3 regions of the Dyella soli genome follow, and region 1 is predicted to be linked to each of the others. Evidence: riboswitches for the same ligand, from Rfam matches in the RefSeq annotation. Region 1 holds a riboswitch; each other region holds the start of a gene.
What was found. A riboswitch is a leader RNA that binds a small molecule or an ion and turns the genes downstream of it on or off. The one in region 1 is predicted to bind cobalamin.
Positions count from the first base shown of each region.

Region 2: linked by a shared signal. The riboswitch ahead of ACXU4B_RS17175 (ribonucleoside-diphosphate reductase subunit alpha) and the one ahead of btuB (TonB-dependent vitamin B12 receptor) in region 1 are both predicted to bind cobalamin.
Region 3: linked by a shared signal. The riboswitch ahead of btuB (TonB-dependent vitamin B12 receptor) and the one ahead of btuB (TonB-dependent vitamin B12 receptor) in region 1 are both predicted to bind cobalamin.

Region 1 is NZ_JBTFFU010000003.1:193,477-203,016, forward strand. Features, by position in the region: gene ACXU4B_RS15175 (efflux RND transporter permease subunit) at 1-159, opposite strand, end outside; gene btuB (TonB-dependent vitamin B12 receptor) at 321-2,219, opposite strand; cobalamin riboswitch at 2,347-2,574, opposite strand; gene ACXU4B_RS15185 (hypothetical protein) at 2,657-3,100, opposite strand; gene ACXU4B_RS15190 (TIR domain-containing protein) at 3,180-5,411, opposite strand; gene eda (bifunctional 4-hydroxy-2-oxoglutarate aldolase/2-dehydro-3-deoxy-phosphogluconate aldolase) at 5,666-6,307, opposite strand; gene edd (phosphogluconate dehydratase) at 6,344-8,161, opposite strand; gene pgl (6-phosphogluconolactonase) at 8,232-8,945, opposite strand; gene zwf (glucose-6-phosphate dehydrogenase) at 9,081-9,540, opposite strand, start outside.
Region 2 is NZ_JBTFFU010000004.1:163,673-173,212, forward strand. Features, by position in the region: gene ACXU4B_RS17140 (hypothetical protein) at 1-211, opposite strand, end outside; gene ACXU4B_RS17145 (glutathione S-transferase family protein) at 418-1,080, shown strand; gene ACXU4B_RS17150 (hypothetical protein) at 1,347-1,709, shown strand; gene ACXU4B_RS17155 (M13 family metallopeptidase) at 1,853-3,925, shown strand; gene ACXU4B_RS17160 (energy transducer TonB) at 4,088-4,903, shown strand; gene ACXU4B_RS17165 (cation:proton antiporter) at 4,972-6,225, opposite strand; gene ACXU4B_RS17170 (type 1 glutamine amidotransferase domain-containing protein) at 6,353-7,222, shown strand; cobalamin riboswitch at 7,343-7,557, shown strand; gene ACXU4B_RS17175 (ribonucleoside-diphosphate reductase subunit alpha) at 7,708-9,540, shown strand, end outside.
Region 3 is NZ_JBTFFU010000002.1:552,951-562,490, forward strand. Features, by position in the region: gene clpB (ATP-dependent chaperone ClpB) at 1-2,152, shown strand, start outside; cobalamin riboswitch at 2,550-2,789, shown strand; gene btuB (TonB-dependent vitamin B12 receptor) at 2,903-4,750, shown strand; gene cobO (cob(I)yrinic acid a,c-diamide adenosyltransferase) at 4,921-5,556, shown strand; gene ACXU4B_RS12920 (cobyrinate a,c-diamide synthase) at 5,566-6,864, shown strand; gene ACXU4B_RS12925 (cobyric acid synthase) at 6,861-8,339, shown strand; gene cobU (bifunctional adenosylcobinamide kinase/adenosylcobinamide-phosphate guanylyltransferase) at 8,327-8,848, shown strand; gene cobT (nicotinate-nucleotide--dimethylbenzimidazole phosphoribosyltransferase) at 8,845-9,540, shown strand, end outside.

The sequences.
Region 1 (9,540 bases):
GCCCGGCACCTCCACGTAGACCACCATGCCGGGGAACTCGAGCGAAGGCAGCGCCGCCACGCCCAGCAGCAGGTACGCCCACAGCCCGGCCAGGGCAAGCCCCATCGCCAGCACCGAAGTGCCGATCGGGCGGCGTATGAAGGGCGCGAACAGGTTCACCGGTATCCGGACCGCCGTTGTTGGCACCAAAAGGGTCGCTGCCGGCCGCCGTGACGACGGCAAGGCAGCGACCACCCGGCACTTTATGCCCCTAAAGGGACGCCGGCGAATGTGCCGTTAGTCGGTGACGCTCCCTCCCTGGAACGCCATCGCGACCGGCGTCAGCGCGTCGACGGGCTGTAACGCAGGGTCAGGAACCAGGTACGGCCGGGCTGGTTGAAGTAATAGGCCGTCTCGTAATGGCGATCGAAGGCATTGGCCAGCTTCGCCTCGACGCGCCAGTCCGGCAGGAACGCGTAGCTGGCGCGCAGGTCGGTGGTGGCGTAGCCGGCCAGGCGATGCTGGTTGGCCAGGTCGTCGTAAGCCTTGCCCGAAACGAACCACGTCGCGCCAAGGCCGAAGGCCTGGAACTGGCGATCCACGTCGACGCGTGCGGTCTGCTCCGGCCGGCGCGGCAGCAGCTTGTCGTTGTTCACGTCGTCACGGTTCTCCGGCTTCTGCAGGGTGAGGTAGCCCTGCACCTGCCAGCCAGCGAGACTCGCGCCGAGCTGGCCTTCCAGGCCGCGGATGCGTGCCTTGCTGATGTTCTGCGGCACGAAGTTCGGGTCCAGCGCGATCAGCTGGTCGATCTGGGTCTGGTAGGCGTTGACCGCCCAGTTCCAGGCGCCCTGCTTCTGGCTCAGGCCCAGCTCGCCCGAGCGCGATTTTTCCGGCCGGAGATTGGGGTTACCCAGGCCGAACGGGTAGTAGATGTCGTTGAAGGTCGGCGCATGGAACGCCGTACCGTAGCTCGCCGACAGGCGCAGGTCGTGATCGAAGGCGTAGCCCCACGCGGCCGAGCCCGTGGCGTGATTGCCGAACTGGTCGTTGTGGTCGTGGCGCGCCGCCAGCTGCACTTCGTTGCGGCCGAAGGTGCCCATGTACTGGGCGAACACGCCGGTGTCCTGGCGCGAACTCTTCAGGTAACCGGTATCGCTGTCGATGTGCTCCTGCTGGTAGTCGACGCCGGCGGTGAGCAGCTGGTTGGTCGCCAGCGTGATGTCGTTCTGCCACGAGGCCTGGTTGCGGCGCGAATTGGCGAAGCCCACCGGCGTGCGCGGGTAATACGTCTGCACGCCGGCGAAGATATCGTCGTAGGTGCCCTGGTAGTACGTGGCTGCATCGTCGCGGCTCTGGCCGGCGCTGAGGGTGACCTTCCAGGCGTCGAGCGGGGTGAAGGCCAGGCGCGCACCGGCGACTTCCTGCTGGTTCACGGCCTGGTTGCCGCCATAGGGGCTGCCGTCGTATTCGACGAAGTTCTTGCTGCGCAGCCACGTAGCCGACAGTTCGGTGCCGTTGTCCCAGCGATAGCCGCCGTTGGCCATGCCGTTCCAGTTGCGGTACGCGTCGTGGTCCGGTTCGTCGGCGAAGCAGCCCGCGCCCGCTTCGGCCGCGCCCACGCGACAGGCATTGATGCCGCTGGTGTACTGGCCGCCCAGGCCCACGTTGAACCAGGCATGCGAATCGCCGCCGCTGAGCCCGGCGTGGCCGTCCATGTAGCTGCGGCTGCCGGCCGACGCGCTGAGCGACGGCGACAGCGCGCCGTCCTGCTGGCCGTGGCGGGTGAAGATCTGGATCACGCCGCCGATGGCATCGGCGCCGTACAGGCTCGAGCGCGGGCCGCGCACGACCTCGATGCGCTCGATCTGGTCCACCGGGATCTGCTCGAAGGCCGGCAGGCCCGCGCCCACGGCGCCGATGCGGATGCCGTCGATCAGCACCAGCACGTGGGTGGAATTGGTGCCGCGCAGGAACATCGAGCTTTGCTCGCCCATGCCGCCGGCCTGCGAAAACGCCACGCCGGGCAGGCCCACCAGCAGGTCGCGCACGGATGCCGGCTGCAGCCGTTCGATATCCGTGCGCGTGATCACCGTGACCGATGACAGTGCCTCGTCGGTGGTGATCGCCGTGCGGGTGGCGGTGACAATGACCGTGGACAGCGACTTCGCCGCATCGGTTTCAGCGGCCTGGACGGCCATCGTGCACGACAGCAGCGCGGCTGCCAGCAGAGTCTTCTTCATGCGTGTTCCTTCGGGCGCGCACCCTCGCGCGTCCCCTGGTGATGGGACGGCGGCCACACGTGGAGAGCGGAACGACGGCAGGCAAACACGCGCCATGACACGAAGTCCGGCCTCGCCCACCGCGAGCCAACCGTTACGTGTCCGGGCCGGTCTCCGGGCTTGCGGGTGGCATGCATTGCTGCATGCACCGTCGGGCGCCTTCCCGTGCCCTTGGCACAGTGGCATTTCGCCCTCGGGTGGATCACTCGCCTACCGTTGCGGGGGCAGCGCCGGCTTGGGCTGCAGCTGCAGCGCACCGGCTTCCCGTTTCATTCCGGGCAAAGAGCCCCGGAACACCCAAACGGGCGCGATTCTAGTGGCCAGGCAGGGGCCCGGCAATGCACGCCGCCGTTGCGCCCCGCCCGCGCCCGGCGTGGCGCGCGGGCGGCCGGCGCCGGTCAGGTGTTCTTGATGGTCGGATTGGGGCTGCTCGCCTTGCCGCAGGCGTAGGTCAGGGGCACGCCGTAGACCTTGTCGCCGAAGCGCGCGAACAGCTGGTAGTGCCAGGTGCCTTCGCTGCTCTTGTCGTGGTGATGGTTGTGGATGGTCAGCGTGTCCTTGCCGATGCGCTGGAGCTTGTGGAAGATCTTTTCGCTCGGCGTTTTCATCAGCCACAGGAAGCCCGGGGTTTCTTCGTCGTCCAGGGCGCAGAATTCACCGCCCGCCGCGTTGCCGGCGAGGGTCCAGGTGATCGTATGCGCATGATCAGTATTGGCGACCTTGTCGAAGGCGTGGTGGTGGCCACCCTTGTTGATCACGAGCAGGTTCAGGTCGTCGCCGTCGCGTAGGTCGTGCTCCAGCTCGACTTTCAGTTCGAGGTGGTCTGCGCTGTCGTTCTTCATGGTGAACTCCTGTCGCTGAGAGGTGGGTTCCTGTTGCCGCTTGAGGCCTGGTTTTCCCCTGGCTTCGGATCAGGGCGGATCAGTGGCGGCCACTGCCGTTGGCCGCGAGCAGCTGCTTCTGGAAGGCTGCGTTGACCGGATAGGCGATGCGCTCGCGATTGAGCACGGCGAGCAGCCCGGCGTCGCGATAACCGCTGCTCCACAGCTGCTGGATCAGCGGTTGCGCGTCGGCCCTTGCACCCAGGGCCAGCAGCGCCTCGACCTGCAGGGCCACGAGGCGTGGATCGCCCTGTCCGCTCGGCTGGGCCTGCGCTTCGGCCACCATCGCGCGACGCAACTGCCTGGCGGTGTTCGGATCGGTGCTGATGCGCGCCAGCAGCAGTTGCGCGGCCATCGTGGCGAGCAGGTTGGCGCGATCGTGGGGCTGGTGCTCGAGCAGGCGGTCGAGCGTGCCCAGTGCCGCCAGCAACTGGGACCGGGCCAGCGCCAGCCTGCCGTCGGCGAGGGCCTGGGCCGCCTGTTCCGTGCGTGCCTCGGCCAGTTCGCGCTGCAGTCCGATGTCGGTCGGGCTCTCCCCCACCAGCGCGGTGAGGGTCGACAACGAGGATTCGATCAGCGCGCGTGCTCCGGCCTGGTCGCCGTTGAGGCGCTTCAGCCGCGCCAGTTGCTGCGCATAGTGGGCGAAATCCTCCTGGAAGCTGCTGTTGTGCGGGTTGTCGCGCACCAGCCCGGCGGCGAGGTCGACCGCCTGTTGCAGGTGGCGCATGCCGAGCTCGTCCGCGCCCGCCAGCGCCAGCGTGCGCCCCAGGATGGCGCGTACCGTGAGCATGGCGTCGCGCTGGCTGATGTCCTTGGGGTCGCGCGCCGCCAGTTCCGCTTCGATCGCATCGTCGGCGCTGTATTCGGCGATGGCGGTGCCCAGGTCGCCGTGCAGCAGGGCGAGCTTGCCGAGGTTGTTGTGGGCGCCGCCGAGCTCGACCGCCCACTCCGGCCGCCGGGGGTCGGCGGCAACGAGCTGGCGCGAGAGTTCGAGCGCGCTCTGGTACGGGGCCCTGGCCTCATCGAGTCGTCCGTGCGCTTCGAGCACGTGGCCGAGATTGTTGTCCAGCATCTCGAGTTCGAACTTCAGCACGAGGTCGTGCGGGGCATGGGGTTGCGCGCGCAGCAGCACGTCCCTGGCCTCGTCGAAGCTGTGCTGTGCCGCATCGAGCTGCCCCTGGAACCAATGGGTGGTGCCGATGAAGGCCAGCGCGCGGGCATATTGCAGCTGCCTGGCCATGTCGGTCGGTGCTTCCCTGGCCAGCCGGGCGCTGAGTATCGAGGCAGCCTGGTACGCGGCCATCGCTTCGGGCAGGTGACCCTGGTCCTGGCGCACGCTGCCGATCTTCTCCAGCGCCTTGGCGCGCTGGGCGAGCGCCTGGTCGGTGACATCCTTGGTCGGCAGGGAGGCGAAATACGACATCGCCTTGTCGTTCACCGATTCCATGATGTCGAGGCGCTCGACCTGGTGGAGCTTGTCGTAGAGGTCGCCGAGCATGAAGCCGACCAGGTCCTCGGCCTGCTTCTGCCTGCGCTCGGCGTCGTTGCGCGCCACCTCGGCATCGACGCGCGCCACCACCGCGGCATGGCGCGCAAACATCGCCGCGATGGCCAGCGTGGTGGTCACCGCCGTGACGAACAAGGCCAGCGCCGTGATCGCGGTGAGGCGGCGGTTGCGCCGCTGCAGTTCGCGCTGCCTGAGGCTGTCGAAGCCGATGTCGAGCATGCCTGCAATCAGCTTGAGCTTGGCCTTGCCGCGGCCGTCCTTGCCCTCGCGCGCGTCCGCGGCGATCGGCTCCGTACGCTCGGTGCCCAGCTGGCCGTCGGCATCCACCCGGAAGCGCAGCGCCGGTGCCAGGCATTCCTCCTCCTCGCGTCCCGGGCATTCCGCCGCATGCGGCTCGCCGTCGACGATCAGGCAGAAGATGTGCTCGCTGCGCCCCATCCGCTTGAACGAGAGGACCTCCTGTTCGACCCAGCGCGAGCTGGCCGAGCGCGGCGAGCAGATCACGATCAGGTTCGCCGATTGCTCCAGCGCCTCATTGACCTTGCTGCCGAGGTCGGTGGCGCTGGCCAGTTCCTCGCGGTCGCGGAAGATCGGCGCGAGTCGCCGCGGAATCGTCCCCGCCGCCGTCTGCGTGCCGACCAGGCGCGAGGGCAGCCGATAGGTTTCCAGTGCCTTGTGCAGCCAGTCGGCCCAGGACTTGTCCTGGTGGCTGTAACTGATGAAGGCGCGATACCGGAAGACCGGTACCGCCGAGGCCTGGGTCATGACACACCGCACTCCCGCACGAGGTCATGCATTCCCTTGCGGGGGGTCCCCTCGCACCGCGTTGAAGCTCAGTCGCCGCGGCGCGGAGGCCTGTTAGCCTCAATGGCGGGGAAGCCTAGCACGCAAAGTGTGATGTACATCACATTTCAGGGCCGTAGGAGGCACCGGGGCGTCCGCCACCGGCGGCCGGGAGACCGGCCGGTGCGGGAAACCGGGCAGCCGGGATCGAACAGGCCTCCTGCGCGGGCCGCCGATCAGCGCAGCGCCGCCGCCTCGCGTGCGAGCTGCTCGATGCCGGCCCAGTCGCCGCTGTGCAGCTTGTCGGCCGGCGTGAGCCAGGAGCCGCCGACGCAGACCACGTTGGGGAGTGACAAGAATTCCGGGGCGCTGGCCAGGCTGATGCCGCCGGTGGGGCAGAAGCGGATCTGCGGTAGCGGGCTGGCCCAGGCGCCGAGCAGCCTGGTGCCGCCAGCAGGCACCGCCGGGAAGAACTTCAGGTAGTGATAGCCACGTTCCAGCAGGGTCATGGCCTCACCGGCCGTGGCCACGCCCGGCAAGAGAGGCAGCTCGCTGTCGTCGGCGGCGTCGAGCAGCCCCGGCGACACGCCCGGCGACACCGCAAAGCGCGCGCCTGCCTTGTGCGCGGCGCGCAGGTCGCGCGCGCTGAGCACGGTGCCCACGCCGACCACCGCACCCTCCACTTCGTCTGCGATGGCCTTGATGGCGTCGAGGGCCGCGGGCGTGCGCAAGGTGACCTCGATGGCGGGAATGCCGCCGGCCACCAGCGCGCGTGCCATCGGCACGGCCGCGCGCGCGTCCTCGATGATCACCACCGGCACCACGGGCGCCAGCGCCAGGGTGGATTCGATCAGCTTCTGCTTGTTTACGATGCTCATGGCTTTCCGTGGAATCGATGACGAAGAGGTGGCGCGTTACAGCACGCCGGCGCCGAGGTCGGCCGTGGTGGCGGCCCGGCGGAACAGCCCGAACAGTTCGCGTCCCATGCCGTACTGATGCGCCGAAAGGTCGGCCGTGGCCGGTTCGCGGGCCGCGAATTCCGCCGCCTCGACCAGCACCTCCAGGCGTCCATGCACCGCATCCACGCGCACGATGTCGCCGTCGCGAATGCGTGCGATGGCACCGCCGTCCTGCGCTTCGGGGGTGACGTGGATGGCGGCCGGCACGCGGCCTGACGCACCGGACATGCGGCCGTCGGTAAGCAGGGCGATGCGGTGGCCGCGATCCTGCAGCACCGCGAGCGTGGGCGTCAGCTTGTGCAGTTCCGGCATGCCGATCGCCTGCGGGCCCTGGAAGCGGACCACGGCGACGAAATCACGATTCAGTTCGCCGCGCTCGAAGGCCTTGCGCACGTCGTCCTGGTCGTGGAACACGATGGCGGGAGCCTCGATGACCAGGCGATCATCGGGCACCGACGACACCTTGATCACTGCGCGTCCCAGGTTGCCGCTCAGCATGCGCAGGCCGCCGTCGGCGCGGAACGGCTCGGCCGCGCCGCGCAGCACGCCGCGGTTGCCGCTCTCCCGGGACACCGGCTTCCACACCAGCCGGCCATCCTCCTCCAGCTGCGGCACCTGCGTATAGCCGTCCATGCCGGTACCGAACACCGTGCGCACGTCGCCGTGCAGCAGGCCCGCGCAGAGCAGCTGGTCGATCAGGAAACCCATGCCGCCCGCTTCATGGAACTGGTTCACGTCGGCATAGCCGTTGGGATACACGCGCGCCAGCAGCGGCACCACCGCCGACAGCGCATCGAAATCGTCCCAACGCAGCTCGATGCCGGCGCCGCGCGCGATGGCCACGAGGTGCAGCAGGTGGTTGGTCGAACCGCCGGTGGCATGCAGTCCGATGACGCCGTTGACGATCGCGCGTTCATCGATGATGTGGCCCAGCGGCAGGTGCGACGAGCCCGGTGCGCTCAACTCCGCCACGCGCAGCACGGCCTCGCGCGTGAGGGCATCGCGCAGCGGCGTGTCCGGCGCCACGAAGCTGGCGCCCGGCAGGTGCAGGCCCATGATCTCCATCAGCATCTGGTTGGAGTTGGCGGTGCCGTAGAAGGTGCAGGTCCCCGCAGCGTGGTACGAGCCTGCCTCCGCCTCGAGCAGCTCGGCCTTGGTCGCCTTGCCCTCGGCGTAGGCCTGGCGCACCTTCGACTTCTGCTCGTTGCTGATGCCGCTGGGCATCGGGCCGCTGGGAATGAACAGGCCCGGCAGATGGCCAAAGCTCAGCGCGCCGATCAGCAGGCCCGGCACGATCTTGTCGCAGATGCCCAGGTAGAGCGCGCCATCGAACATGTCGTGCGACAACGACACGGCGGTCGCCATGGCAATGAGGTCGCGCGAGAACAGCGACAGCTCCATGCCGGAGCGCCCCTGGGTGATGCCATCGCACATTGCCGGCACGCCACCGGCCATCTGCGCGGTGATGCCTGCCTCGCGCGCCACCTTGCGGATCAGTTCGGGGTAACGCTCGTACGGCTGATGCGCCGAGAGCATGTCGTTGTAGGCGTTGATGATGGCCAGGTTGGGCGTATGGCCTTCGCGCAGGCGCTGCTTGTCATCCGTGCCGCACGCGGCGAAGCCATGCGCGAGATTGCCGCATGAAAGTCGCTCGCGGTGCGTGCCGTTGCCCTGCGCGGCATCGATGCGGCTGAGATAAGCGGCGCGCGAGTCCCGGCTGCGCTCGCGCAGGCGTTCGGTGACTTCGGCGATGACGGGGTGAAGCACACTCATGATCGAACTCCGGGGTGTGATGCAGCGCGCGACCGCGCGCGCCATTCGTCGATGGGGTTCCGCGCAGGCCCTAGGGGCACCAATAGACCGCCACGGGCACGCGTTGCTGGGTCAGCACGGCACGCACGGGATAGTCGACCGCCTCGCCCAGGCCCAGGCGCGCATCCGCAAGCAGGTGGCGCTTGGTCTCCCCTTCGATATGCAGGTAAAGCGCGTGCGTCTCGAGCAGGGCGGCGAGCGTGAAGGTGATGCGCGGCTCGCCCGCGCCGGGCGCGCGCATCGGCAGCACGCGGACGTGGCTGCCGGCGTCCAGCGCCTCGGGCAGGCGATCGCCGCCGGGAAAGAAGGAAGCGGTATGGCCGTCGTTGCCCATGCCCAGCACGACAGCGTCGAACGGCAGGGTGAGCGCGGCCATGCGGGCGCGCACCGTGGCGAGGCCAGCCTCCGGCGTGGGCGCATCGGCATACAGCGGAACGAAATGCGCGCTGGAAGCGGCGTGTTGCAACAGCGTCGCCTTGACCATGCCGGCGTTGGAGCGCTCGTGGCTTTCAGGCACCCAGCGCTCGTCGACCAGGGTGACCTGCACCTTCGACCACTCCACCGCTTCGCGCGAAAGCTTCTCGAAGAAATGCCGCGGCGTGCTGCCGCCGGATACGGCCAGCAAAGCAGTGCCGCGCGCGGCAATGCCTTCGCGCAGGCGGTCGGCGACGCGCTCGGCCAAGGCGGCGGCAAGCGCCTGGCATTCGGTGAAACTGTGCGTAGTGACGTTCAGCGTGGGGAGCATGGCGATGACGATGCGGGGCGTCGCGGTGGACAGGCACGCGAGCCGTGGAACAGGGAGGGTGGCAAGTCTAGGCAAGGCATCGCGACGCGCAGGTGAAACACCGGCGCATCGCGAGATGCCGCGTCATCAACCGGCCTACTCACTGTCCTCGTTCCAGGTACGACCGTCGCGCTCGATCAGCGCCACGGCTGCACTCGGGCCCCATGTGCCGGACGTATACGGGCGCGGCGTCTCGCCGCTGTCCGCCCACGCGGCGAGGATGGGATCGGCCCAGCGCCATGCCGCTTCCACTTCGTCGCGGCGCATGAACAGCGTGGGGTTGCCGCGCACCACGTCGAGCAACAGGCGCTCGTAGGCGTCGGGCTGCTGCACGCCGAAGGCTTCGGCAAAGCTCATGTCCAGCGGCACGTGGCGCAGGCGCAGGCCACCCGGACCCGGATGCTTGATGGTCAGCCACAGCTTGATGTCTTCGTCCGGCTGCAGTCGCAGCACCAGGCGATTCTGCGCAAGCACGCCGGCCGACGCATCGAAGATCGAATGCGGCACCGCCTTGAACACCACCACGATCTCGGACACACGCTCGGGCAGGCGCTTG
Region 2 (9,540 bases), on a different contig from region 1:
CGCTCTCGTCCGGGACGGGCGTGGTGGCAATCCACGGCGTCGCCGCCAGCACGGCGAAACCGATGAAGCCCAGCGCCACCACCAGCCGGTCGTTCCATTGCCATGGTCCGGCCTCGTGCAGGCCCCAGTAGCCGAGGAACGCCATGTCCACCGCGCACAACGTGGCCGAGGCGGAGCACAATCCAACGACCGAACCTACTGGCGCGCGCATCTCACGTGCTCCCGGCGGGATGTCATCGCCGGCAAGCGTACCCCAGCCAGCCACAGGCGGCGGCGACATGTCGAAATGCCAGGCGTCCGTTCGTCGCCCAGGCAGACGGCTGGACGCCGGCGCGCCGTGAATGGTTCTTCACGCGCGGGCCCGGCGCCGGCACGACCGCAGCAACCGCCCATTCAAACCAGCCATGGGAACCGCTCATGTCGTTGACGCTCTACATGCATCCGCTTGCCTCGTTCTGCCAGAAGGCGCTGATGGCGCTTTACGAGAACGACACGCCCTTCCGTCCCCATCTGGTCGATCTTGGCGACGAGGCGGCGCGGGACGCGTTCTACAAGCTGTGGCCGATCGGTCGCTTTCCGTTGCTGCACGACGCGGCGCGCGACTGCCTGGTACCCGAGTCGAGCATCATCATCGAGTACCTCGCGCAGCACTACCCGGGCCCCGTGCGCCTGATACCCGCCGATGCCGACCAGGCGCGCGAGGTGCGGCTGCGCGATCGCTTCTTCGATCTCTACGTGCACGAAATGATGCAGAAGGTGATCACCGATCGCCTGCGCCCTGCGGGCGAGCACGATCACTTTGGCGTGGCCCAGGCCAGGGAGAAGCTGCGGGTCGCCTGCAACCTGCTGGAGCAGGACATGAAGACGCGCACCTGGGCCGTGGGCGAATCACCCAGCATGGCCGATTGTGCGGCGGCGCCCGCGCTGTTCTACGCGAACCTGGTGATGCCGCTGGACGACGCCCACCCGCATACCGCCGCCTACCTGCGGCGCCTGATGCAACGGCCCTCGTTTGCACGCGTGCTTGCCGAAGCCCAGCCGTACCTGCACCTCGTGCCGCGGGAGCCGGCCCACGGCTGAGCCGCACGAAATGGCGCCGCCGCGGCGCGTTTGCTTGCGCGGGACTGACGTGCAAGTGACTGTTCGGGCAGGCTTTCCCACTGCCGGCTGAACGAAACGGGGCAAATCCCTGCGACGCGTCAACGCGGCAGGACGGGCTTCGTTTTCCGGCCTGTGCCACCCACAGCCGGGTGGCCACAGGGGCCACGAGCTCGGGCACGCGGGGATGCATCTCCCCAGGCCAGGCTCACCCTGCCACAGCCCACCAGCACACAAGGATCCAAGCCATGCAGACCAAGTTGATGTCGCGTTTCAGCCTGATCGGTTTCACCATGGCCGCCGCGCTCGCCAGCGCCGGTGCCATGGCGCAGGCCGCCACGCAGGACAACGTCCCCGGCCATCCGCGCGTGAACGAGGTCAACAACCGCCTCGAGAACCAGCAGGATCGCATCCAGGCCGGCGTGTCCGATGGCCAGATCAACGCCAAACAGGCAGCCCGCGACGAGAAGCAGGACGCCAACATCGCCGCACGCGAGAGCCGCGATGAGGCCAAGCACAACGGTCACCTGACCAAGGCCGAGCAGAAGAACCTCAACAAGTCGCTGAACCACGACAGCAAGCGCATCCACAAGCAGCGCGCCGCCGGCTGATCCACTGCACCACCTCGCACGACGAACGGCCCGGCCCCTGCCGGGCCGTTTGCTTGTGCGGGGTGCCATCTCCCCCCTTCCAGCACTGGTGACCGGTGGCGGGCGTGCGAGTATCGGCGGACCACATCATGGCGGGAGGGCTTATGGTCAGCAGGATTCTTGCGGTGGCTTGCCTCGGGGCGCTGCTGGCGGGCGCGGCGCATGCCGTGGACCCCGCGGGCAGCAAGCCGCAATACGGTCGCTGGGGTTTCGACCAGGCCGGTGCCGATCCGGCCACCCGGCCCGGCGACAACTTCTTCCGCTACGCCAACGGCACCTGGCTGGACCGCACGCCCATTCCTGCCGACAAGCCGGCCGTCAGCCTGCGACTGGCGATGACCGACCTCACCGAGCAGCGCCTGCATGAGCTGATGGAGGCCTCGGCGCACGCCGCAGCACCGGCGACCGGCCTGGACGGCAAGGTCGGTGCGTTCTACCAGTCGTACATGGACGAGGCGCGCATCAATGCGCTGGGCGCCAAGCCGATCGCCGCGCAGCTCGACGCCGTGCGCAAGGCCACCACGCGCGAGGCGCAGGCCGCGCTGATGGGCCGCACCAGCGTCGACTTCGAAGGCGCGCTGTTCAATCTGGCGATGGACGTCGATCTGAAGGACACGAAGCACTACGCGGTCTACGTCACCCAGGGCGGGCTCGGCCTGCCCGATCGCGACTACTACCTGAAGCCCGAGTTTGCCAGGCAGAAGGCCGCCTACGAGGCGTATGTCACGCGCCTGCTCACGCTGGTGGACTGGCCGCATGCCGAGGCCGCCGCGAAAGACGTGGTCGCCTTCGAAACAGCCATCGCGCAGGCCAGCTGGAGCAAGGTCGAGCAGCGCGATCCGGTGGCCATGTACAACCCGGTGAGCGTGGCCGAGTTGCAGCAGATGACCCCGGGCTTTGCCTGGGCCGGCTATCTCAAGTCGGCACAGCTGGGCGATCTCCAGCGCATCGTGGTGGCGGAGAAGACCGCCTTCCCCAGGCTCGCCGCGCTTTACGCACGCACGCCCGTCGCCACCATCCAGGCGTGGCAGGCCGCCCGCATTGCCGACAATGCGGCGTACTACCTGTCGCAGCCGTTCCAGGACGCGTACTTCGAGATGCACGACAAGACCCTCACCGGCCAGCAGCAGCAGGCCGTGCGCTGGAAGCGCGCCGTGCACGCGGTGTCCGGTGGCGATTGCGGCATCGGCGAACGCCTCGATTGCTTCGGCAACCTCGGCTGGGGCGTGGGCCAGCTCTACACGGCGAAATATTTCCCGGCCAGCTCGAAGGCCAAGATCGAGGAACTGGTCGCCAACCTGAAAGCCGCGTATCGGGTGCGCATCGAGAAACTCGACTGGATGGGTCCGCAGACGCGCCAGGAGGCCCTGCGCAAGCTCGACACCTACACCATCAAGGTCGGCTACCCCGATCACCCGCGCGACTATGCGAACGTAAGCGTTCGCAGCGACGACCTGGCCGGCAACGTGCTGCGCGCGGCGGCGGCGGACTGGTCGTACTACGTCGGCCGCCTCAACGGCGCGGTGGACCGCAGCGACTGGATCATGACGCCGCAGACCAACGATGCCTACAACGGCTCGCTGCGCGACATCGTGTTCCCGGCGGCGATCCTGCAGCCGCCGATCTTCGATCCCGACGCCGACCCGGCCATCAACTATGGCGCCATCGGCGGCGTGATCGGCCACGAGCTCACCCACGGTTTCGACGACCAGGGACGCAAGATCGACGCCGACGGCGCGCTGCGCGACTGGTGGACCGCCGCCGACGCCAGGGCGTTCGACGAACGCGCCAGGAAACTGGGCGCGCAATACGATGCCTTCGAACCGCTGCCCGGCGTGCACATCAACGGCAACCTCACCATGGGCGAGAACATCGCCGACCTCGGCGGCCTCACGCTCGCGCTCGATGCCTACCATGCCTCCCTGCATGGCAAGCCGGCGCCGGTGATCGACGGACTCACGGGCGACCAGCGCGTGTTCCTGGGCTGGGCGCAGGCATGGCGCGGCAAGCTCACCGACGACGCCATTCGTCGCCAGGTGACCAGCGACCCGCATTCGCCACGCGGCTTCCGCGTCAACGGACCGGTGCGCAACATCGATGCCTGGTACCAGGCCTTCGGCGTGCAGGCCGGCGACAAGCTGTATCTCGCGCCGGAGCAGCGGGTGCGGATCTGGTGACGCGCGATGCCGGTGCCGGGTAACCGGCATCGGGCCGAACGTTGCGGTGGTGCCCGACCGGGCCGCACAGGTCCTGTCGGGTCGCCCAGGGCACCGCTACACTCCGCCAAACAGTCAGGGGGAAGGTCGATGCGTTCTTGGTGTCTTGCCGCAATCGCGGCCTTGGCGCTTGCCAGTCAGCCGGGCCACGCCGGTGCCGCCGACACGATGGCCGAAGCGAGCATGCTGGTCGAGGGTACGGCCGTCATCAATCCGGATGGCAGTGTCGCCAGCTACAAGCTCAAGCAGCAAGAAAAGCTGCCGCCACCTATCGTCGGCCTGATCGCGCAGGCATTGCCTGCGTGGAAATTCCAGTTCAGGACTCCACCGGCGGCGCCGGTGGAGGAAAACATGTCATTGCGCATCGTGGCGACCGACGCCGATCGCACGCACATGACCCTGCGCATTGCCAGCGCCCAGTTCGAGCAGGGAGCCCAGCCCGAGAACGAAATTCTCCGCTATGCCTCGCAGAAAAGACCTCTATATCCCCGGTTGTCACTCGACGGAAGGATGTCCGGCACGGTGTACGTGCTGGTGCTGGTGGACCGCGACGGCAAAGTGACGGAGGCCGCCGCCGAACAGGTAAACCTGCGCCGTTACACCGACAAAAGACTGATGGAGCTCTATCGGAAGGACCTTGCCAACGCAGCGCTCAAGGCCATCAGGCAATGGACCTTCCATGTGCCCACGGCCGGCAGTCAGGCGCAGGCGCCATCCTGGTATGGACGCGTGCCGGTCACGTTCTCCGTCAACAACATGGACCCAAACGACGGTTCGAAATACGGTACGTGGGAGATCTATGTCCGCGGGCCACGCGAAACCATTCCATGGCTGCAGGATCGCCGGCTGCTCGCCGAGGAGCCTGACGCCACGCCGGATGGTGCCCTCCACCAGCTCGACGGAGGCGCCAAGCTCCTCACGCCGCTGTCGCCCAACTGAGCCACGGATGCCGGCTGCCCGGGGTCGCACCAGGGCCACCGGATTTCCTCATCGGCGACGCCAGTGCTTCAACCCGTGCGTGGAAGGTCGGCGGCCTCGCGGCTCGCCTTCGCATGGAAAGCCGCCACCATCGGCGTCGTCATCATGGTGGTGACGATCGCCATCACCAGCAGGATGGTGAACATCGCGCTGTTGATGACGCCGGCATCGAGGCCGACCTTGATGACGATCAGCTCCATCATGCCGCGCGCATTCATCAGCGAGCCGATGGTGAGGCTGTCGCGCCAGTCCTGGCCCGCGATGCGGGCGCCGGCGGTGCCGCCCAGCAGCTTGCCGGCGACCGACACCGCCAGCACCAGCAGCAGCGCCACGCCGGCGCCGCCGGTCAGCAGGGTCGAACTGGTGCTCAGGCCCGCGAGCACGAAGAACACCGGCAGCAGCGCCGCCACGGTGACGCGCTCGACGCGGTCGATGAGTTTCTCCAGCAGGCGGTCGTCGCGCGGCAGGCAGGCGCCGAACAGGAACGCACCGAACACGGCATGCAGGTTGAGCCACTCGGTGATCGCCGCACAGCCGAACGCGCCCGCAAGCAGGAACGCGAGCACCGCGCCGTCCGCGTTGCCATCCGGCGCATGGCGCGCCAGCAGCCTGCCGCCTAGCGGTCGCAGCACGAACCAGGTCAGCGCGAGCAGCAGCACGAGGCCGATCATGGTGCGCCGGAACGGCGCCCAGTCACCGTGCGCGCTGATCAAGGCCACCACGAAGGCGAGCATGATCCAGGCCAGCACATCGGCCACGGCCGCCGCGGCGATGCCAAGGCGACCAGGCAGGCTGTCGGTGATGCCGCGCTCCTTCACGATGCGCGCCATCACCGGCAACGCGGTGATCGCGCAGGCCGTGGCGAAGAACATCGCAAAGCCCGGCAGGCTGATGCCAGGCGGCGCGTAGTCCGCATACAGCCAGGGCGCGATGGCCAGCGCGAGCGCGCCCGGAATCAGCATGGCCAGCCCGCCGATCCACATCGCGGGACGCAACAGGCCACCGTGCGCCTTGGCCGGCACGCGCAATTCCGCGCCCACCACCGCCATGAACAGCACCAGGCCCAGGGTGCTCAGGCTCTGCAGGTTGCCAAGGCTGTCCAGCGGGAACAGCCGCTGCTGCCAGCCGGGCGCGAGCGCGCCAAACACGAGCGGTCCCAGCGCGAGGCCGGCCAGCATCTCGCCCACCACCGCGGGCTGGCCGACGCGCCGCGCGATCGCGGCGATCAGTCGCGACACCACGATGATCACCAGCAGTTGGACGAGCAGCAGCGGATGGCCCATGGGCTTCTCGATGGATCGGGACGGCCGGACGGCCACGCCCGAGCTTGCCCTGTATACGCGGTGAGCTGCAACACGTGCCGACGACGCCATCCGCTAGCATGCGCCCACACCGGAGGACGCCTGTGCCATGGCCCACGTACTGATTCCCCTGCCCCACCAGGACTTCGACCCGAGCGAAGTCGCCGTGCCGTGGCGCATCCTGCTCGAGGCGGGGCATCGCGTGACGTTCGCCACGCCGGACGGCCGCGTGGCGAGCGCCGATCCCATCATGCTGAGTGGTGAAGGGCTGGACCCGTGGGGCTTCATGCCCGGTTTGCGCAAGCTGCGCCTGTTCGGCTTGATGCTGCGTGCGAATGCCGATGCACGGCGCGACCACGGCGCGCTGGTGAAGGATGTGGCGTTCAACGCGCCCATCGCCTGGGAGGCGATCGATGCGGGGCGCTTCGACGGCCTGCTGTTGCCGGGCGGGCATTGCGCGCGCGGCGTGCGCGCGTACCTGGAAAGCGAACAGCTGCAGCGCGTGACGGCTGCCTGCTTCGCCGACGACAAACCAGTGGCCGCGATCTGCCACGGCGTGGTGCTGGCCGCGCGCAGCCGTGGCGCTGACGGCCGTTCGGTGCTGCATGGTCGACGCACCACCGCGCTGACCTGGGCGTTGGAGCGATCCGCCTGGTCGCTCACGCGCGTCACCCGCTTCTGGGATCCCGACTACTACCGCACCTATCCGGACGGCGCGGGACAGCCGGCAGGCTACATGTCGGTGCAGCAGGAAGTGACCCGCGCGCTGGCCCGGCCCGCCGATTTCCTCGACGTGCCGCGCGATGCCCCGCACTACCGCCGCAAGACATCCGGCCTGGTACGCGACAGCGACGCCGACGACAGGCCGGCCTTCGTGGTGCGCGACGGCAATTACCTGTCCGCGCGCTGGCCAGGCGACGTGCATCGCTTCGCCGCCGAGTTCGCCCGGATGCTGGCCAAACCGGCGCCGGTGGCCTGAGCTCCGGGGCCGCCAAGAAATTTTCCTGCTCGGCCGGCAAGTCCCTGCCGGGACTCGGATAGAACCGCTTATCCACCGACCTATCCACAACTTGTTGGGTTGACCGGCTCGTTGGGGCCCGATATGTTGTGCCTCGTCGGTGCCACTCTCAGACCCACGGTCGGACTGGCTCAATAGGGAATCCGGTGAGAATCCGGGACTGCCCCGCAGCGGTAAGCGGAAACGAAAGCCATCAACGCACTGGCCCCCAGCGGCTGGGAAGCGGGAGCGAGTAGGCCGGGTCGCAAGACCCAAAGTCCGCGAGTCCGAAGACCTGCCGACACATTGCGGCCAGAACGCTGCAATGAATGGTGACGGCTTCCGCGGGGAGGCGCGTCGACGCGACGGGCGACTGCCCGGCCGCTCGACCGTCCGTGGCATCCGCATCGTTTCAGCCCTGCGCGCGGGAGCAGGCGGTTGATGACCACGCTTGGAGCGAAGTCGCCATGCAACCTATCGATACCACCTCGCGCGAACGTGATGACGATCGTGCGGACGCTACTGCTTTCCCCGCCGAGACCGCCGTGACCGAAGCCCCCCGTATGGATACGCCCTTCACGCTCACCCCGCCACACAGTCCCGGCCAGATGCGCGTGACCAAGCGCAACGGCCGCCAGGAAGTGGTGGACGTCAACAAGATCGTGCGCGCGGTGACCCGCAGCAGCGAAGGCCTGCACGGCGTCGATCCGCTGCGCGTGGCGCTGAAGACCATTGGCGGCCTGTACGACGGCGCCACCACCCAGGAACTGGACGAGCTGTCCATCCGCACCTCTGCCGCGCTCACCGCGGAAGAACCCGAGTACGGCCAGCTCGCCGCCCGCCTGCTGAGCGCGTACATCGACAAGGAAGTGAGCGGCCAGGAAATCCAGAGCTTCTCGCAGTCGATCGCGCGTGGCGCCGAGCTGGGCATCCTCAACGCGCGCCTGCGCGACTTCGTGACCACCAATGCGCGCAAGCTCAACGACGCGATCGATCCGCACGCCTCGCGCCGCTTCGAATACTTCGGCCTGCGCACGGTGTACGACCGCTACCTGTTGCGTCATCCGCAGCTGCGCAAGGTGATCGAGACGCCGCAGCACTTCTTCATGCGCATTGCCTGCGCGCTGGGCGGCAGCGAGATCGGCGAGACGCTGGAGCTGTATCGCCTGCTCTCCTCGCTGGAATACATCGCCAGCTCGCCCACGCTGTTCAACGCCGGCACCGCGCACGAACAGCTCAGCTCGTGCTTCCTGCTCGACTCGCCGGCCGATTCGCTGGAGTCGATCTACGAGAAGTACGGTGACGTGGCCAAGCTCAGCAAGTTCGCCGGCGGCATCGGCCTGGCCTACTCGCGCGTGCGTTCGCGCGGCTCGCTGATCAAGGGCACCAACGGCCATTCCAACGGCCTGGTGCCGTGGCTGAAGACGCTCGACGCCTCGGTCGCCGCGGTGAACCAGGGCGGCAAGCGCAAGGGCGCGGCCTGCGTGTACCTGGAGCCCTGGCACGCGGACATAGAGGAATTCCTCGAGCTGCGCGACAACACCGGTGACGAGGCGCGTCGCACCCACAACCTCAACCTGGCCAACTGGATCCCCGACGAATTCATGCGCCGGGTGGAGAGCGACGGCGACTGGTCGCTGTTCGATCCCAAGGTGGTACCGCACTTCGTCGACAGCTGGGGCGAGACGTTCGAGCGTGCCTATCGCGAGGCAGAAGCCAGCGGCATGGCAGTGAGGAAGGTGAAGGCGCGCGAGCTGTATGCCCGCATGCTGCGCACGCTGGCGCAGACCGGCAACGGCTGGATGACCTTCAAGGACCGCAGCAACGCCACCAGCAACCAGACGGCGAAGGCGGAAAACGTCATCCACCTGTCGAACCTGTGCACCGAGATCCTGGAAGTCACCAATGCCGACGAAACGGCGGTGTGCAACCTCGGTTCGGTGAACCTGTCGCGCCACGTGGTGGACGGCCGCTTCGACTTCGACAAGCTCGCCGCCACGGTGCGCACCGCCGTGCGTCAGCTCGATCGGGTGATCGACCTCAACTTCTACCCGATCGACACCGCCAGGACCGCCAACAGCAAGTGGCGCCCGGTCGGCCTGGGCGTGATGGGCCTGCAGGACGTGTTCTTCAAGCTACGCCTGCCGTTCGACTCGGCCGAGGCGCTGGCGCTGTCCACGCGCATCGCCGAGGAGGTCTATTTCAACGCGCTGTCGCAGTCGAGCGAACTGGCGATGGAGCATGGTGCGCATCCGGGCTTCGCCGAAAGCCGCGCCGCCAATGGCGAGTTGCAGTTCGAC
Region 3 (9,540 bases), on a different contig from region 1:
CGGCGGCGAGAAAGTGCAGAGCGAGAACGCCGAAGAGCAGCGCCAGGCGCTGGAAAAATACTGCATCGACCTCACCGCACGCGCGGAGTCGGGCAAGTTGGACCCGGTGATCGGTCGCGACGAGGAAATCCGCCGCACGATCCAGGTGTTGCAGCGTCGCACCAAGAACAACCCGGTGCTGATCGGCGAGCCCGGCGTGGGCAAGACCGCGATTGTCGAAGGCCTCGCGCAGCGCATCGTCAAGGGCGAGGTGCCCGAAGGCCTGCGCGACCGCCGCGTGCTCGCGCTCGACATGGGCGCGCTGATCGCCGGCGCGAAGTTCCGCGGCGAATTCGAGGAGCGCCTCAAGGCCGTGCTCAACGACCTGGCCAAGAACGAGGGCCAGATCATCCTGTTCATCGACGAGCTTCACACCATGGTCGGCGCCGGCAAGGCCGATGGCGCGATGGATGCGGGCAACATGCTCAAGCCGGCGCTGGCGCGCGGCGAGCTGCATTGCATCGGCGCCACCACGCTGGACGAATACCGCAAGTACATCGAGAAGGATGCCGCGCTGGAGCGGCGCTTCCAGAAGGTCTACGTGGGCGAGCCCAGCGTGGAGGACACCATCGCCATCCTGCGTGGCCTCAAGGAGCGCTACGCCGTGCACCACGGCGTGGAAATCACCGATCCGGCCATCGTGGCCGCGGCCACCCTTTCGAACCGCTACATCCCCGATCGCCAGCTGCCCGACAAGGCCATCGACCTGATGGACGAGGCGGCCTCGCGCATCCGCATGGAAATCGATTCCAAGCCGGAAGAGCTCGATCGCCTCGAGCGTCGCCTGATCCAGCTGAAGATCCAGCGCGAGATGCTGAAGAAGGAGACCGACGACGCCTCGAAGAAACGCCTGGCCGACCTGGAGGCCGACATCGAAAAGCTCGAGCGGGAGTTCTCTGATCTCAACGAGATCTGGAAGTCCGAAAAGGCCGCGCTGCAGGGCGCGACCAAGGTGAAGGAGCAGATCGAAGCCGCGCGGTTGGAACTGGAGGCGGCGCAGCGCCGGCAGGACTACGCCAAGATGAGCGAGATCCAGTACGGCAAGCTGCCCGAGCTGGAAAAGCAGCTCGCCGCGGCGCAGGCCGCCGAGAAGCAGGACTTCAAACTGGTGCAGGACCGCGTCACCGAAGAGGAGATCGCCGAAGTGGTGTCGCGCTGGACCGGCATCCCGGTCAGCAAGATGCTCGAGGGCGAGCGCGAAAAACTGCTGCACATGGAAGGCGCGCTGCAACGGCGCGTGGTGGGGCAGGAAGAGGCCGTGCGTGCCGTGTCCGATGCGATCCGTCGTGCGCGTGCCGGCCTGTCCGATCCGAATCGGCCCTACGGCTCATTCCTGTTTCTTGGCCCCACCGGCGTGGGCAAGACCGAACTGTGCAAGGCGCTGGCCGAGTTCCTGTTCGACACGCAGGATGCGATGGTGCGCATCGACATGAGCGAATTCATGGAGAAGCACTCCGTGAGCCGGTTGATCGGCGCGCCCCCCGGGTACGTCGGTTATGAAGAAGGCGGCTATCTCACCGAGGCCGTGCGACGCCGTCCGTACAGCGTGATCCTGCTGGACGAAGTGGAGAAGGCCCATCCGGACGTGTTCAACATCCTGCTTCAGGTGCTCGACGACGGTCGCCTCACCGATGGCCAGGGCCGCACGGTGGATTTCCGCAACACCGTCATCGTGATGACCTCCAACCTCGGCTCGCAGATGATCCAGGAGCAGGCAGGCGACAGCGAGGCCGACTACATGCAGATGAAGGCGTCGGTGCTGGGCGTGGTGCAGGCGCACTTCCGGCCGGAGTTCATCAACCGCCTCGACGAACTGGTGGTGTTCCGCCCGCTCGGCAAGGGCCAGATCCGCGCCATCGCGAAGATCCAGCTGGCCTATCTGGAGAAGCGCCTGGCCGAGCGCCAGCTGAAGCTGGAGATCGGCGACAAGGCACTCGACCTGCTGGGCAATGTGGGCTTCGATCCGGTGTATGGCGCGCGTCCGCTCAAGCGGGCGATCCAGCAACAGCTGGAGAACCCGCTGGCCAGGGAGATCCTCGAAGCTCGTTTCGCGCCGGGCGACACCATCGTGGTGGAGGCGGCGCAAGGGCACCTGACGTTCCGCAAGCAGTGATGGCGGGATGTTGAGAATGCGGGGCGCTCGTTTCGCGCTAGTGCAAGGCTGCGCAAGCCCCGTACCCTCACCCCAACCCCTCTCTCCCACAGGGACTACCTTCGGGTCGCCGCAGGGAGAGGGGTTACGGCAAGTCCCATTGAAGGAACCCTTCTCCCCTCGGGAGAAGGTGCCGGCAGGCGGATGAGGGTTCGGGCGGAGCGTGAGATTGGAAGGCTACGCAAGCCCCGCACCCTCACCCCAACCCCTCTCCCAAGGGGAGAGGGGCTAAGGCAAGGCTCATCGAAGGAACCCTTCTCCCGCCGGGAGAAGGTGCCGGTCCCACGGGGACTCCCTTCGGGTCGCCAAAGGGCGAGGGGCTTAAGCAACACCCACCGTCCGCATCATTCCGGTCTGCTACGATGCCTGCGCCTGAGGTGACCGCCGGCCGTATGCCGGTGGTTGAAACGGGAATCCGGTGCAGCGCCTGTGCGCCCATTCCGGAGCTGCCCCCGCAACGGTAGGCGAGCCGCGATCCCCCGGGGATCGCCGGGACGACATCAAGCCACTGTGCCACGTGCATGGGAAGGCGTCGGTCCGGAAGACATCCATGTCTTCGTTCGCGAGCCCGGAGACCGGCCTCGAGGCATGACCAGGCATGCGGTGGGCAATGTCGTGGATGTCATGCCCCTGGCATGGCCGCCATCTCTCCTTCCGCCTGTCTTCTTCCATGCATTCCGCGCGGGCAGGCGCGGTAGAAGGAGCCATGCAGTGTTGATCCAGACGTTTGGTGTCCGTCGAAGCTTGTTGTCGGCGGCCTTGTTGTGCGTGTTTTCTCCCGTCTTTGCGGACGCCGCCACCGACCTCAACGGCGTAGTCGTCACCGCGACGCGAACGGCGCAGACGCAGGACCAGACCCTGTCGGCGGTGACCGTGATCGATCGCGCCGACATCGAGCGCCTGCAGCCCACCTCGCTGGCCGACTTGCTGCGCGGTACGCCGGGCATGGCGCTGTCCAACAACGGCGGTCCGGGCAAGGCAACCAGCGTGTTCCTGCGTGGCACGGAGTCCGAGCACGTGCTGGTGCTGGTCGACGGCATCAAGATCGGCTCTGCCACGCTCGGCACGCCGGCGCTGCAGGACATTCCAGTCGAACAGATCGAGCGCATCGAAATCGTGCGCGGCCCGTTCTCCAGCCTCTATGGCTCCGAGGCCATCGGCGGCGTGATCCAGATTTTCACGCGACGTCCCGAGGGCGCCTTCGTGCCGAGCTTCAGCGTGGGCGTCGGCAGCTATGACCATCTCGCAGGTTCGGCCGGCATCGCCGGGCAGCACGGCAACGGCTGGTATGCCTTGGAGGCGTCGCACGAGCAGACGCACGGGATCAATGCCTGCCGCGTCGGCGCCGCCGAAGCCGGTGCCGCCTGTTTTGCCGACCAGCCGGACCATGACGGTTACCGCAACAACGCGCTGACCGCGCAGGGCGGCTATCGCTTCGACGAACACTGGGATGCCGATATGCGGCTGTTCCGCAGTGAAGGCCACAACTGGTATGACGGCTCGTACACCGATTCCGACCAGAGCGCGACACAGGTCGTCGGCGGACGTCTGCACTACCGTCCCCGCGAGGATTTCACGCTTAGCCTGAGCTTCGGCAGCAGCGGTGACTTCAGCAAGGACTATCTGCACGGCGTCTACGTGGACCGGTTCGACACGCATCGCGACATCGGTTCGCTGCAGGCGGATATCGGACTTGGCGGCGGCCTGCTGAGCACCGGCTACGACTGGCAACGCGATGGCGTGGACAGCACGACCAGCTATGCGCAGGACCGCCGCATCGACCGCGGCCTGTTCGTACAGTGGCAGCAGGTGTTCGGCCGCCAGTCGCTGCAGGCCAGCGTGCGCCGCGACGACAACAGTCAGTTTGGCGGCCGGAATACCGGCAGTCTGCTGTGGGGCTGGGATTTCACCCGAGCCCTGCGCGTCACCGCGAGCTACGGCACTGCCTTCCGGGCGCCGACCTTCAATGAGCTGTACTACCCGTACTACGGCAATCCCGACCTGAAGCCGGAAACCTCGCAGAACATCGAACTCGGCCTGCGTGGCAGCCATGGCTGGGGGTACTGGTCGCTCAATGCGTTCCGCAACAAGGTGGACGACCTGATCACCTACGACGCCTCGACCGGCGCGCCGGGCAACGTGGAAGAAGCCCGCATCCGCGGCGCGGAAGCGGTGGTGAGCGGTCGGCTGGTCGGCTGGCAGGTGACCGGCACGGCAACCTGGCTGGATCCGCGCGACGAGTCGGCCGGCTATGACGGCAACCTGTTGCCGCGGCGCGCGCGCCAGATGGCCTGCGTCGATGTCGACCGCAGCTTTGGCGCCTTCAGCGCCGGTGGCAGCTGGTACGTGTCGGGCCGGCGCTATGACGATCTGGCCAACACGCATCCGCTGGGTGGCTATGCGCTCACCGACCTGCGCGTCGCCTATGCGTTCGCGCGCGACTGGAAGCTGCAGTTCGCACTCAATAACGCGTTCGCCAAGGACTATGAGACCGCGTGGTACTACAACCAGCCGGGTCGCAACGTCATGCTGACCCTTCGTTATCAGCCGATGCAGTAAGCGTGTGCGACGGGTCGGCTCGATCGGCCCGGCGCACTCCACCCGAGACACAGAGCCAGGAGTCGCATGATGAAAGCACGATCCGGTCCCCGTTTTGCCTTGTTGTCCACGATCCTCGTGCTGCTGATGACGGCAACATTCGCTGTGCCCGTCGCCGAGGAGGCTGGAGCATGACCCACACGCCGGACCAGCCACGCGACGAAGGCGACGCGACCGCGCAGCGGCATCGCGAGCGCATGCAGCGCAAGAAGGAACTGGTGGACCGCAAGATCGCCCGCGCCACCATCGAGCGAGGCGTGCTGGTGGTGAACACGGGCAACGGCAAGGGCAAGAGTTCGTCGGGTTTCGGCATGCTGGCACGGTCGCTTGGCCATGGTTTTCATGCCGGCGTGGTGCAGTTCATCAAGGGCAGCTTTTCGACGGGCGAGGAGGCGTTCTTCCGGCGCTTTCCCGACGAGCTCGACTATCACGTGATGGGCGAGGGCTACACCTGGGAAACCCAGGACCGCGAGCGCGACATCCGAGCGGCGCAGGCGGCCTGGCAGGTGGCCGCCGGCATGCTGGCCGACGCGCGCTACGATTTCGTGTTGCTCGACGAACTCAACATCGCGCTGGTCAAGGGCTATGTCGGAGTGGCGCAGGTGTGCGACGCACTGGCCGCGCGACCACCCGCCCAGCATGTCGTGGTCACCGGGCGGGGTGCGCCCGATGCGCTGCTGGCACTGGCGGACACGGTCACCGAGATGCGGCTGGTCAAGCATGCCTTCGAGGCCGGCATCAAGGCGCAGAAAGGCATTGAACTCTAGGTCGAGCCCATGACAATCAAAGCCAGGCATTGCCCGGCCCTGTTGATCTCCGCCCCGGCGTCCGGCCAGGGCAAGACGTCCGTGACGGCCGCTCTGGCCCGCTGGCACGTGCGCGCCGGGCGACGGGTCCGCGTCTTCAAGACGGGTCCCGACTTTCTCGATCCGATGCTGCTGGAACGCGCCAGCGGCGCGCCGGTATATCAGCTCGACCTGTGGATGGGTGGCGAGGACGACGTGCGCGCGCGCCTGCATCACGCCGCCGGCGAGGCCGACCTGATCCTGGTCGAGGGCGTGATGGGCTTGTTCGACGGCGGCCAATCCAGCGCCGACCTCGCGCAACGCCTTGGGCTGCCGGTGCTCGCCGTCATCGACGGCTCGGCGATGGCGCAGACATTCGGCGCCGTCGCCACGGGGCTGGCAAGGTATCGCGACGGCCTGCAGGTGTATGGCGTGGCCGCCAATCGCATCGGCGGTGCCTATCACGCACAGTTGCTGGCCGAGAGCCTGCCGGCGGATCTGCACTGGTTGGGTGCCTTGCCACGCGACACTGCACTCGCCTTGCCCGAGCGTCACCTGGGTCTGGTCCCGGCGGATGAGCTCGGCGATATCGATGCAAGGCTCGATGCGCTGGCAGACGCCTGGGCCACGCACGCCGCGCCGGGATTGCCGCCGCCGGTGGCGTTTGCCGCCGTAGCGGAGGCGCCTGCGGTCTCATTGCTGGCCGGACGGCGCATTGCGATCGCGCGCGATGCGGCGTTCTGTTTCATCTACCCGGCCAATCTTGACGTGCTGCGCGCCGCCGGTGCCCAGCTGCAATTCTTTTCGCCCGTGGCGGGGGATGCGCTGCCCGCATGCGACGCGGCGTGGTTGCCAGGCGGCTATCCGGAACTGCATCTGGCGGCACTGTCGCGCAACGACGACTTGCGCCAGTCGCTGCACGCGCATGTCGATGCCGGCAGGCCGCTGTTGGCCGAATGCGGCGGGATGCTTTATGCGCTCGACAGGCTGGCGGCGCGTGACGGTGGGGACTTCACCATGGCCGGCCTGTTGCCTGGGCACGCCACCATGCAGGAACGTCTGGGTGGCCTGGGCTTGCAGGCGGTCAGCCTGCCCGAAGGCCGCTTGCGCGGGCACACGTTCCACTACGCCCATGCGCAGATCGATGCCGAGCCGCTGGCGATGGCGCTCAATCCGGACCACGGGCCGAGCCGTGAAGGCGTCTACCGGCGCCAGCGCCTGACCGCCAGTTTCATGCATGCGTATTTTCCGTCCAGTCCCGAGGCGGCCGCGAGGCTGTTCCTGCCATGAGCACGGGAGTGCTGATGGTGCAGGGCTGCACGTCCGATGCGGGCAAGAGCGCGCTGGTCACCGGCCTGTGCCGGTGGTTGCAAAGGCGTGGCGTGGCGGTGGCGCCATTCAAGCCGCAGAACATGGCGCTCAACTCGGCCGTGACGGTCGACGGTGGCGAAATCGGCCGCGCCCAGGCCGTCCAGGCGCAGGCCGCGCGCGTGGCGCCGCACACGGACTTCAATCCCGTGCTGCTGAAGCCCGACAGCGACGTCGGTGCACAGGTCATCGTGCACGGTCACGCCATCGCCAACATGGATGCGCGCGGCTACCACGACTACAAGCGCATCGCGATGGACGCCGTGCTGGCATCGCATGCGCGGCTCATCGCGACCTACGAGGCGGTGATCGTCGAGGGCGCCGGCAGTCCCGCCGAGATCAACCTGCGTGATCGCGACATCGCCAACATGGGTTACGCCGAGGCGGTGGACTGCCCGGTGCTGCTGATCGCCGACATCGACCGTGGCGGCGTGTTCGCGCACCTGGTCGGCACGCTGGCCTTGCTGTCGCCCGGCGAGCGCGATCGCGTCGTCGGCTTTGTCATCAATCGATTCCGCGGCGACATGGCGCTGCTGCAACCTGGGCTTGACTGGCTCGTGCGCGAGACCGGCAAGCCGGTGCTTGGCGTGTTGCCCTACCTGCATGGCCTGCAACTGGAGGCGGAAGATGCGCTGCCGCGCGAGCGCACGCGCAAGGATGGCGCGCGCTTGCGCGTGGCGGTACCCGCGCTGCCACGCATCAGCAACCACACCGACTTCGATGCCTTGCGCGCGCATCCCGAAGTCGAACTGCTGTTCGTCGGGCCGGACGAAGCGCCGCCGGCATGCGACCTGATCGTCTTGCCCGGTTCCAAGGCCACCCGCGCCGACCTGGCGTGGTTGCGCGAGCATGGCTGGACGCAGGCCATCGCTCGCCACCTGCGCTACGGCGGCAAATTGATCGGCATCTGCGGTGGCTTCCAGATGCTCGGCCGCGCCGTGCACGATCCCCACGGCATCGAGGGCGAGGCGGGCTCGAGCGAAGGACTGGGCTGGCTGGACATGGAGACCACGCTGGAACCGCGCAAGCAGCTGCGCCGCGTGCAAGGCAGGCTGGCCCAGGGAGGGGCGCGCGTGAGCGGCTACGAGATCCATTGCGGCGTGAGCGACGGTGCGGCGCTCGCGCGACCGGCGAGCGTGCTCGATGGCGGCACGCGTGATGGCGCGCTGTCGCCGGATGGGCAGGTGCTGGGCAGCTATCTGCACGGCCTGTTCGACGAGCCGCAGGCACTTGCCGCGCTGCTGGACTGGGCCGGCCTGCGCGATGCGCAGCCGGTCGACATGCGTGCGCTGCGCGAAGCCGCCATCGATCGCCTGGCCGACGCCGTGGAAGCCCACCTGGATATCAACACCCTGTTGCGACTATTGGGTCGCGAAGGACCGACATGCGCACGCTGATCCTTGGTGGTGCCCGTTCCGGCAAGAGCGCGCTGGCGGAGCAGATGGTTACCGCGACGGGACACGGCGTGGTGTACATCGCCACCGCGCAGGCGCACGACGAGGAGATGGCGGCGCGCATCGCGCACCACCGCTCGCGCCGGCCCGGTCACTGGCAGATCGTCGAGGAGCCGCTGGCGCTGGCCGACGCGTTGCGTGCCCATGCACGGCCCGGAAGCTGCGTGCTGGTCGACTGCCTCACGCTGTGGCTGAGCAACCTGCTCGGCGCCGCCGATCCGTCTTGCCTTGCGCGCGAGCGTGCGGCGCTGCTCGACGTCCTGCCCTTGCTGGCGGGCCAGGTCGTGCTGGTAAGCAACGAGGTGGGCCTCGGCGTCGTGCCGCTGGGCGAGCTGAGCCGGCGTTTTGTCGATGAAGCGGGGCGCTTGCACCAAGCGCTCGCCGCCCGCTGCGAACGCGTGTTGTTTGTTGCGGCGGGACTGCCGCTCGTGATGAAAGGAAACCTTGCATGAGCCAGACATGGCTGCTTGACCCATGCCTCTCCGTCGATGCCGAAAGTGCCGAACGTGCACGGGCGCACCAGCAGCAGCTGACCAAGCCGCCCGGCTCGCTCGGTGCGCTGGAGGAGGTGGCCATCCGGCTCGCCGGATTGCAGCGCAACCCGCAGCCGGCGCTGCGGCAGGTGTGGATCAGCGTGTTCGCTGCCGACCATGGCGTGGCTGCCGAGGGCGTGTCGGCGTACCCGCAGGTGGTGACCGGGGAGATGATCCGCAATTTCGCCAGCGGTGGCGCAGCCATCAGCGTGCTTGCGCGTGCCCTTGGCGCCACCCTGGAAGTAGTCAACCTCGGCACAGTGAATGATCCGGGCGAACTGCCCGGGGTCAGGCGCGCCGTGATTGCGCCGCAGACGCACAACTTCTGCGAGCAACCGGCGATGTCGCCGGCGCAGCTCGATGCGGCATTGCGCAGCGGCGCCGACAGCGTGGCCAGTGCGCAGGCAGCCGATGCGCAGCTGTTCATCGGTGGCGAGATGGGCATCGCCAACACCACCTCGGCGGCCGCGCTGGCATGCGCGCTGCTGGGCGAATCGCCGGTGCTGCTGGCCGGCGCCGGCACCGGGCTGGACGTCGCGGGCATCGAGCACAAGGTGGCCGTCATCGCACGCGCACTGGGTCGTTATGGAGCGCACGCCGACGCCCTGACG